Regions from separate parts of the Lentzea sp. JNUCC 0626 genome, predicted to be linked through region 2. Evidence: riboswitches for the same ligand, from Rfam matches in the RefSeq annotation. Region 2 holds a riboswitch; the other holds the start of a gene.
What was found. Region 2 has a riboswitch for S-adenosylmethionine ahead of JNUCC0626_RS29365 (methionine ABC transporter ATP-binding protein). Riboswitches for the same ligand answer to the same signal wherever they lie in the genome.
Positions count from the first base shown of each region.

Region 1 (4,201 bases), 2.7 Mb from region 2:
ACGTCGAGCCGACGAGGCCGAGTTCCTCCGCGCCCCACCAGCCGAACCGCAGGTGCTTGGTCGGCTGGAAACCGGTGGCCTTCACCTGAAGCGCGATCTCCAGGATCGACGCCGAGCCGGTGCCGTTGTCGTTGATGCCGGGGCCCGCCGAGACGCTGTCGAGGTGGCCGCCGACCATCACGACGTTGTTCGGGTCACCGCCGGGGTAGTCGGCGATCAGGTTGTAGCCCGTCGAGCCGTTTGAGGTGAACGACTGGACGCGCGTGGTGTAACCGGCCGCGTCGAGCTTGCTCTTCACCCAGTTGATCGAGGCCAGGTACCCCGGTCGTCCGTGGGCGCGGTTGCCGCCGTTGGAGTTGGCAATGGACTGGAACTGGTTCAGGTGAGCTTGTACGTTCGCGACGTTGATGTTCGGCGCCGCCAGTGCCGCAGGTGCCGCTGCTTGCGCTGAGGTAACTCCGGTCACCATCAAGGCGGCCGCCAGCGCGATCAGGATCCTCATGGTTCAACTCCGTGCAGGGTTAGGGATTGAGCCACTGATCAACATGCTCCGCCGTGCATGGGCCCGGTAGGGGCGATCGGCGGGAGTTGTTAACTCGTCTGATTCGTCGGAATCGAGGGTGATCAACCAGAATGGTCCAGGTGGGTGACGTAACGGCGGTCCTGGGCATCGGTGCGGCCGTACTGCTGATCTCCGTGATCGCGGTGCGCGTGTCGACGCGGCTCGGGCTGCCCTCACTCCTGCTCTACCTCGGCATCGGCGTGCTGCTCGGCGAGTCGGTCTTCGGCATCAAGTTCGACGACGCCGACCTCACCCAGTCCCTCGGCATCGCGGCCCTCGTGCTGATCCTGACCGAGGGCGGCATCACGACCCGGTGGAACGCCGTCAAGTCGTCGCTGTGGCTGGGCGTCGCACTGTCCACAGTGGCCGTTGTGGTCAGCGTCGCCGTGACGGGCACGGCGTTGCACTACCTGCTGGGCCTCGACTGGCGGATGGCGTTGCTGTGGGGCGCGGTGCTGTCGTCCACCGACGCGGCCGCCGTGTTCAGCGTCCTGCGCTCGTTGGGGGTCGGGGCGCGGCTGACCGGTGCGCTCGAACTCGAGTCCGGTCTCAACGACGCGCCCGTCTACATCGCCGTGGTGCTGCTGGCGTCGTCGGACCAGATCTCCTGGACCGCGCCGTTGCTGGTGATCTACGAACTGGGCGCGGGCGCGCTCATCGGCGTGGCGCTGGGGTTCCTCGGCGGTGCGGGGCTGAGACGCGCGGCGCTGCCGTCGACCGGTCTGTACCCGCTCGCCACGGTGGCGGTGTGCGTGATGGCCTACACGGCCGGCGATCTCGTGCACGCGTCCGGCTTCCTCGCCACCTACGTCGCCGCGCTGGTCCTCGGCAACGCCCGCCTGCCGCACCGCGCCGACACCCTCTCGTTCGCCGAAGGCCTCGGCTGGCTCGCCCAGATCGGTCTCTTCGTGCTCCTCGGCCTCTACGCCTCGCCGTCGCGGCTGCTCGACGTGCTGTTCCCCGCGCTGATCGCGGGTGTGGTGCTGACGTTCGTGGCCCGGCCGCTGTCGATCGCGCTCGCCTCCTTGCCGTTCAAGGTGCCGTGGCGGGAACAGGCGTTCCTCTCCTGGTCGGGGCTGCGCGGCGCGGTGCCGATCGTGTTCGCGCTGATCCCGTTGATCCAAGGGGTCGAGGGCGCGCGGCAACTCGTCGACGTGGTGTTCCTGCTGGTCATCGTGCTGACGATCGTGCAGGGCACGACGCTGCCGTTCCTCGCGCGACGCCTCGGGCTGGTCAAGGCGGGGGAGGCGCTGGAGGTGCAGGTCGACTCGTCGCCGCTCGACGAACTCGGCGCCGAACTGCTCCAGGTGCACATCCAGCGCGGCTCGAAGCTGCACGGCGTCTACATGTCCGAGCTGCGGCTGCCGAGCGGCGCCACGGTCAGCCTCGTGGTGCGCTCGGGGAAGAGTTTCACGCCACAACCGACGACCCGGCTGCAGACCGAGGACCAGTTGCTGATCGTCACCACCGAGGAGACCCGCGACGCCGCTGAGCGGCGCATACGTGCCGTCGACCGGGCAGGTCGCTACGCCAGGTGGAAGGGCGAGACCGGCGATTAGTCGGTCTCCGAGGCTTCTCACGATGTGATCGGGGTGTCGACGCGGCGGTCACCCTCCGCTAACGTCGTTGGCAGGTCATGAGAGCCAGCGTCAAGCCCAAGCTTGCTGGCCGGCAACCCTCCAACCGCGGTGGGGTGCCCTTGGTGAGGACCTGGTCCGGCGCGTAGGGCGCCGGTCAAGCGCGGGCCTCCAGCTGAAGGCCCCTGGCCTCGGAGGCAGCTCGATGACGCTCGCGATCACCCCCAGCACCACCACGGCGGTTCCGGCTGTTGTCGGCGCTGACCTGCGCGTTCCGCTGGTCACCGGAGAGCGCGTCACCTACGCCAACCTCGACCACGCGGCGTCCGCGCCCTGTCTTCAGGAAGTGCGCGACGCCGTCGACGAGCTGCTGCCCTGGTACGCCAGCGTGCACCGCGGTGCCGGGTTCGCCTCGCAGGTCTCGACCCGCGTCTACGAGCAGGCCCGCGACCGCATCCGCCGCTTCGTCGGCGCGCGTTCGTCCGACACCGTCGTCTTCACCCGCAACACCACGGACTCGCTGAACCTGTTGGCGCGCAGCGTTCCCAAGAACACCGCCGTCGTCCTGTTCGACAGCGAGCACCACGCGGCGCTGCTGCCGTGGAGGGGTCCGAACGTTCAGCGGATCCCCGCCCCGTCTTCGTCCGGTGCCGCAGTTGTCGCACTGGACCGGGCGTTGGCCGCCGCCCCGGTCGGCCCACGACTCGTGATCGTCACCGGGGCGTCCAACGTCACGGGAGAGCTGTGGCCGGTCGCCGAGTTCGCGAAGGTCGCCCGCCGCCACGGCGCGCGCATCGCGCTCGACGCCGCCCAGCTCGCCCCGCACCGCCCGATCGACGCGGTCGAGCTGGGCGTCGACTACATCGCGTTCTCCGGGCACAAGATCTACGCGCCGTTCGGCGCCGGTGTGCTGGTCGGCCGCGCGGACTGGCTCCAGCAGGCCCAGCCGTACCTGGTCGGCGGCGGTGCTACGACGAAGGTCACCGACCACGGTGACCGCCTCGGCGTGGCCTGGTCCGCGGTGCCCGAGCGGCACGAGGCCGGCAGCCCGAACGTCGTCGGCGTGCACGCCCTGGCCGCCGCCTGCGAGATCCTGTCGCGGCACTGGGAGCAGACGATCGCGCACGAGCAGGAGCTGCTGGTTCGCCTGCGCGAGGGCCTGCGCACGATCCCCGGCTTCCGCGAGCTGAAGATCCTCACCGACGTCGACAAGGTCGGTGTCGTGAGCTTCACGGTCTCCGGCTTCGACGCCGGTTTCCTCGCCGCCGCGCTGTCCGCCGAGTACGGCATCGGCGTGCGCGACGGCGCGTTCTGCGCGCACGTCATCGTGGGCCGCCTGGTCAAGCAGGTCGGATCGCACGAGCAGCGCGCCGTGCGGGCGTCGATCGGCCTCGGCACCACGGCCGAGCACGTCGATCGTCTCGTGGCGGCGCTGCGCACTCTCGTCACCGAAGGTCCGAAGTGGACCTACACCCAGCAGGACGGCCGCTGGGTGCCCGAGGACGACGGCCGAACCCTGCCGCCGTTCCTCGCGTAGTCCCTGTAGTGGACAATGACCTGGTGAGTGACGAGTCCAAGGCCGCGGAGAAGCCCTCCGGGAAGGCCGCTGACAAACCTGCCGAAGAGCAGGTCAGCGAGCCTGAGACGGTCGCGACTCCGGTGGTCGGGGCACCTGACGCCGAGAAGGAGCCCGCGCAGTCCCCGACGAAGGACGACGAGGACGAGGGTTTCTCGTTCACGGGCTCGCTGCCGGAGCTGAAGACGAAGGTCCTCGCGCTCCTGGCGGCCGTCGTGCTGGCCCTGGACGTGCTCACGAAGGTCGTGTCCGTGGCGTTCCTGGAGGACGCGGACCCGATCCAGCTGTTCGGCGGCGTGCTGTACCTGACGTTCGTGCGCAACCCCGGTGCCGCGTTCGGCATGGGCGAGGGCATGACGTGGGTGCTGGCGCTGATCGCGATGGGTGTCGCCGGGTTCATCTACTGGATCTCGCGCAACCTCCGCTCCCAGGGCTGGGCCGTCGGCCTCGGCCTGGTGCTCGGCGGTGCCGTCGGCAACCTCGCCG
Region 1 covers NZ_CP171635.1:9,201,794-9,205,994, forward strand. The annotation lists gene JNUCC0626_RS43205 (M28 family metallopeptidase) at 1-502, opposite strand, end outside; gene JNUCC0626_RS43210 (potassium/proton antiporter) at 643-2,121, shown strand; SAM riboswitch class IV at 2,195-2,309, shown strand; gene JNUCC0626_RS43215 (aminotransferase class V-fold PLP-dependent enzyme) at 2,345-3,676, shown strand; gene lspA (signal peptidase II) at 3,700-4,201, shown strand, end outside.
Region 1: it holds a riboswitch for S-adenosylmethionine, as region 2 does, so the genes downstream of both, JNUCC0626_RS43215 (aminotransferase class V-fold PLP-dependent enzyme) here and JNUCC0626_RS29365 (methionine ABC transporter ATP-binding protein) in region 2, are expected to answer to the same signal.

Region 2 (4,201 bases):
CAGTACAAGGTGACCATCAAGAACGGCAAGGAGGTCAGCAAGGAAAAGCTGAGCTCCAAGGTCACCAAGGAACCGAAGCCCAAGAAGATCACCGTGGGCACCAAGCCCCTCCCCGACAGCGACGTCTGGGACAAGCTCGCCAAGTGCGAGGCGGGCGGCAACTGGGCCATCAACACGGGCAACGGCTACTACGGCGGCCTCCAGTTCTCGGCCAGCACCTGGGCGGCCCACGGCGGCACCGCCTACGCCCAGCTCCCGCACCAGGCAACGCGCGAACAGCAGATCGCCATCGCGACGAAGCTGCGCGACCGCGCGGGCGGCACGTACGGCGCGTGGCCGGGCTGCCGCGCGAAGCTCGGCCTGCCGTAAACCCGCACCACCCCTCTCGGTCCCCTGACAAAGGCCGCCCAGGTACGCCTGGGCGGCCTTCGTCGTGCCCGGGAGGGGAGGGACCGCTCCGGGAGGGGGCAGAGACGGGTGGAGGCCGCAGCAGGGGTGGCGGGTGGCAGACGTGGCGGATGGCGAGGCCGACAGAGCGCAAGCACCGCGATGGCGCAGCCGAGCCCACCCAAGGCACAACGGCAATGCCGAAGGCGAGGCGTCCTTAGCTCTTGGCTCAAGACAACGCGCGCCCGAGCTACGCAAAGCCGAAGGCGAGCCGTCCCTCTTCTCTGCGCTGGATAAGCGGTATCGGTGACGTGCCAGCACAAACCCAACCACGTACGCGTGGGATTGGGGCTTGACTTTGGGTGCGAGGTGCTACCACTAGTGGCTCGGCCGGGCGCTTTTCAGCCCGGCCTTTCCGGTCCGACCAGCGCCTCGCAAGGGCTCCGAAGTCAAGCCCCAATCCCTATCGACGCGCCAGCGGCGATGACCCAACCACGCCCGTCATAGGCCCTGCACCCCAACCTGCGAGAATGCCCAAGTGAGCCTGCTGGGACCTGCCGAAGTCCGCCGCCTAGCCGCGGAACTGAACATCCGCCCAACCAAAAAACTGGGCCAGAACTTCGTGCACGACCCCAACACGGTCCGCAAGATCGTCGCGGCGGCAGACCTCACCAAAGACGACGTGGTCCTGGAGGTAGGCCCAGGCCTGGGCTCCCTGACCCTCGCCCTCCTCCCCAACGCGGCCAAGGTCATAGCGGTCGAAATCGACCCACCCCTGGCCGAGCGACTCCCGCAAACAGTCCAGGAACTGGACCCGGACAACGCGGACAAGCTGAACGTCGTCCTGAAGGACGCCCTGAAAGTCACCCAAGAAGACCTGCCCGCGCCACCCACCGCGATCGTCGCCAACCTCCCGTACAACGTCGCGGTCCCCGTGGTGCTGCACCTCCTGGCCGAACTCCCGTCCCTCCAAAAGGGTCTGGTCATGGTCCAGGCGGAAGTCGCCGACCGCATGGCCGCGAAGCCCGGCAGCAAGATCTACGGCGTCCCCAGCGTGAAGCTCGCCTGGTACGCCGACGCCAAGAAGGCCGGCAGCATCGGCAAGAACGTCTTCTGGCCCGCCCCGAACGTCGACTCCGGCCTGGTTTACTTCCAGCGCCACGAGAATCCACTCTCCACAGTGGACCGGAAGAAGCTCTTCACGCTCGTCGACGCCGCGTTCGCCCAGCGGCGCAAGACGCTGCGTGCGGCGCTGAAATCCTGGTCGCCGAACGTCGACGAGGTCTTCGCGAAGGCCGGGGTCGACCCTCAGCTGCGGGGCGAGCAGTTGAGCGTGATCGACTTCATCCGGATCGCTGAGGTCTAGGCCGGGGATCCTTCGGCCAACAGTGTGATCTGTCGAACGAATCCGGTTTTGGCTTGCGCAACCGAACGTCCGTCCGGTTGACTGCTACTTGCCATCCGGAGCGACTGAGAGACCTGGCTCTACGACGTCGCAGCAACCACCCGCTGGATGCGGGCAGGTGCTAACGCCAGGACCGATGGAGGAGCACCATGGGTACCGTGCGAATGCTGACGCGCCGTCGAGTTGTCGACCAGTGCCGTCGCACCGCTTCTGCATGTCGTCGCCACCTCGTCTAAGGCGCCTTCTCAAAGTCCTTTGACGCGCACTCAGTGAACGAGTGGCGCACCCCCTGAGCAGCACACCTCGACCGCGCACGTCCACACAGGACGGTGTGCCGTCGCGCGCAGCCGTGGAGCAGAAGTGATCACTGTCGAAAACCTCACCAAGACCTTCCAGGGCGTCTCCGCCCTCAACGGCGTGACCCTCGACGTCGAGGCCGGCACCGTGCTCGGTGTCGTCGGCCCGAGCGGCGCCGGCAAGTCGACGCTCGCTCGCTGCGTCGCGCTGCTCGAGCGTCCCGACTCCGGGGCGATCCGCGTCGACGGCACCGACATCACCAGCCTCGACGGAAGTGCTCTCCGCGCCGCGCGCAGGCAGATCGGCGTTGTGCCGCAAGGGGATTCGCTCCTTCGTCAGCGCACGGCGGCCGGCAACATCGCCCTGCCCCTCGAGTCCGCGGGCGTCCCCGGACCGCAGCGCCGCACCCGCGTCGGCGAGCTGCTGGACCTCGTCGGGCTCACCGACAAGGCCGCCGCCTACCCCGACCAGCTGTCCGGCGGGCAGCGTCAGCGCATCGCCGTGGCGCGCGCCCTCGCCGCCAACCCGTCCGTCCTGCTCGCCGACGAGCCCACGTCCGCCCTCGACCCCGAGACGACCGGCTCCGTGCTGACCGTGCTCGACCGTGCGCGCGCTGAGCTCGGTGTGACCGTGCTCGTCGTCACGCACGACATGGGCGTGGTTCGGAAGATCTGCGACGACGTCGCCGTGCTGGAGCAGGGCAAGGTCGTCGAACACGGCAAGGTGCTCGACCTGGTCAACAACCCGATCAGCCGCACGAGCAGCGCCCTGCTGCCCGCCGTCGACCTCAACCCGATCAACGAGAGCGCCTACGACCGCGTCGCGGACGTCGTGCTCGTCGGGTTCGCCGCGGTCGGCGCGTTGCTGCCCGAGGCCGCGCACCGGTTCGGGGTCGAGCTCAACATCGTCGGCGGTGGCCTGACGCGCCTCGGCGAGACGCCCGTCGCGCGGTTCCGGCTCGGGCTGAACGGTGAGCGCTCCGACTCGGCGCTGGAGTGGATCGGCGAGGCAGGCGGCGCTGTGCAGAGGTCCCTGAAGGGGCCACAGGGAGTAGCTGCGTGAGGTCTGCAACACCCTGGTCCGACGTGATCGCGTATCTCGTCGAGGCCACCGGAGAAACGCTGTACATGGTCGGCGTCTCCACGGTCATCGCAACACTGCTCGGCGTTCCCGTAGGTGTTTGGCTTCAGCTCACCGCCAAGGGTGGGCTGAAGCCGAACGCCGCGGTGCACAGGGTTCTCAGCTTCGTCACCGACCTGGGCCGCTCGATGCCGTTCATCGTGCTGCTCGTGGCGCTCACGTCGGTCACCCGCCTCATCGTGGGTGGTTCGATCGGCAGCACGGCGGTCATCGTGCCGCTGGCCGTGGGAGCGATCCCATTCGTCGGCAGGCTCGTGCAGAACATCCTGTCCGAGGTGCACGTGACCGTGGTGGAAGCCGCGATCACGACCGGAGCGAGCACCCTCAAGATCGTGAAGAGCGTGCTCATCCGCGAGTCGATGCCCGCCCTGATCAACGCCATCGGCGTCACCGTGATCGCCCTCGTCGGGTACTCGGCGATGGCCGGCGTGATCGGTGGCGGCGGCCTCGGCGACCTGGCGATCCGCGAGGGCTACCAGCGCTTCAACGACCGGATCCTGTGGAGCACCGTGGCGTGGCTCGCCGTGCTGACCACCGTGATCCAGTTCGGTTTCACCCGTGCCGCCCGTGCGTCCGACCGGCGCCGGCACGCCTCAGTCTGACCGTCAGCAAATTCTCAAAAGGAACGTCATGCGTATTCGTGCTGCCCTGATTGCCGCCGTTTTGACCGGTATCAGCGCTTTGTCCGCCTGCTCGTCCGGCACCTCCAGCGCCGCCGACACCCTCAAGGTCGGCGTCTCCCCGGTCCCGCACGCCCAGATCCTCAAGTACGTGGCCGACAACCTCGCCGCGCAGAAGGGTCTGAAGATCGAGGTCGTCGAGTTCACCGACTACGTGCAGCCGAACACGGCGCTGGTCGACGGCTCGCTCGACGCCAACTACTTCCAGACCGTCCCGTACCTGGCGACGTTCACCAAGGAGAGCGGCGCCAAGGTGGAGTGGGTCCAGCCCGTCCACGTCGAGCCGCTGGGC
Region 2 covers NZ_CP171635.1:6,470,267-6,474,467, reverse strand. The annotation lists gene JNUCC0626_RS29375 (transglycosylase family protein) at 1-369, shown strand, start outside; gene rsmA (16S rRNA (adenine(1518)-N(6)/adenine(1519)-N(6))-dimethyltransferase RsmA) at 932-1,753, shown strand; SAM riboswitch class I at 1,842-1,935, shown strand; gene JNUCC0626_RS29365 (methionine ABC transporter ATP-binding protein) at 2,153-3,151, shown strand; gene JNUCC0626_RS29360 (methionine ABC transporter permease) at 3,175-3,831, shown strand; gene JNUCC0626_RS29355 (MetQ/NlpA family ABC transporter substrate-binding protein) at 3,860-4,201, shown strand, end outside.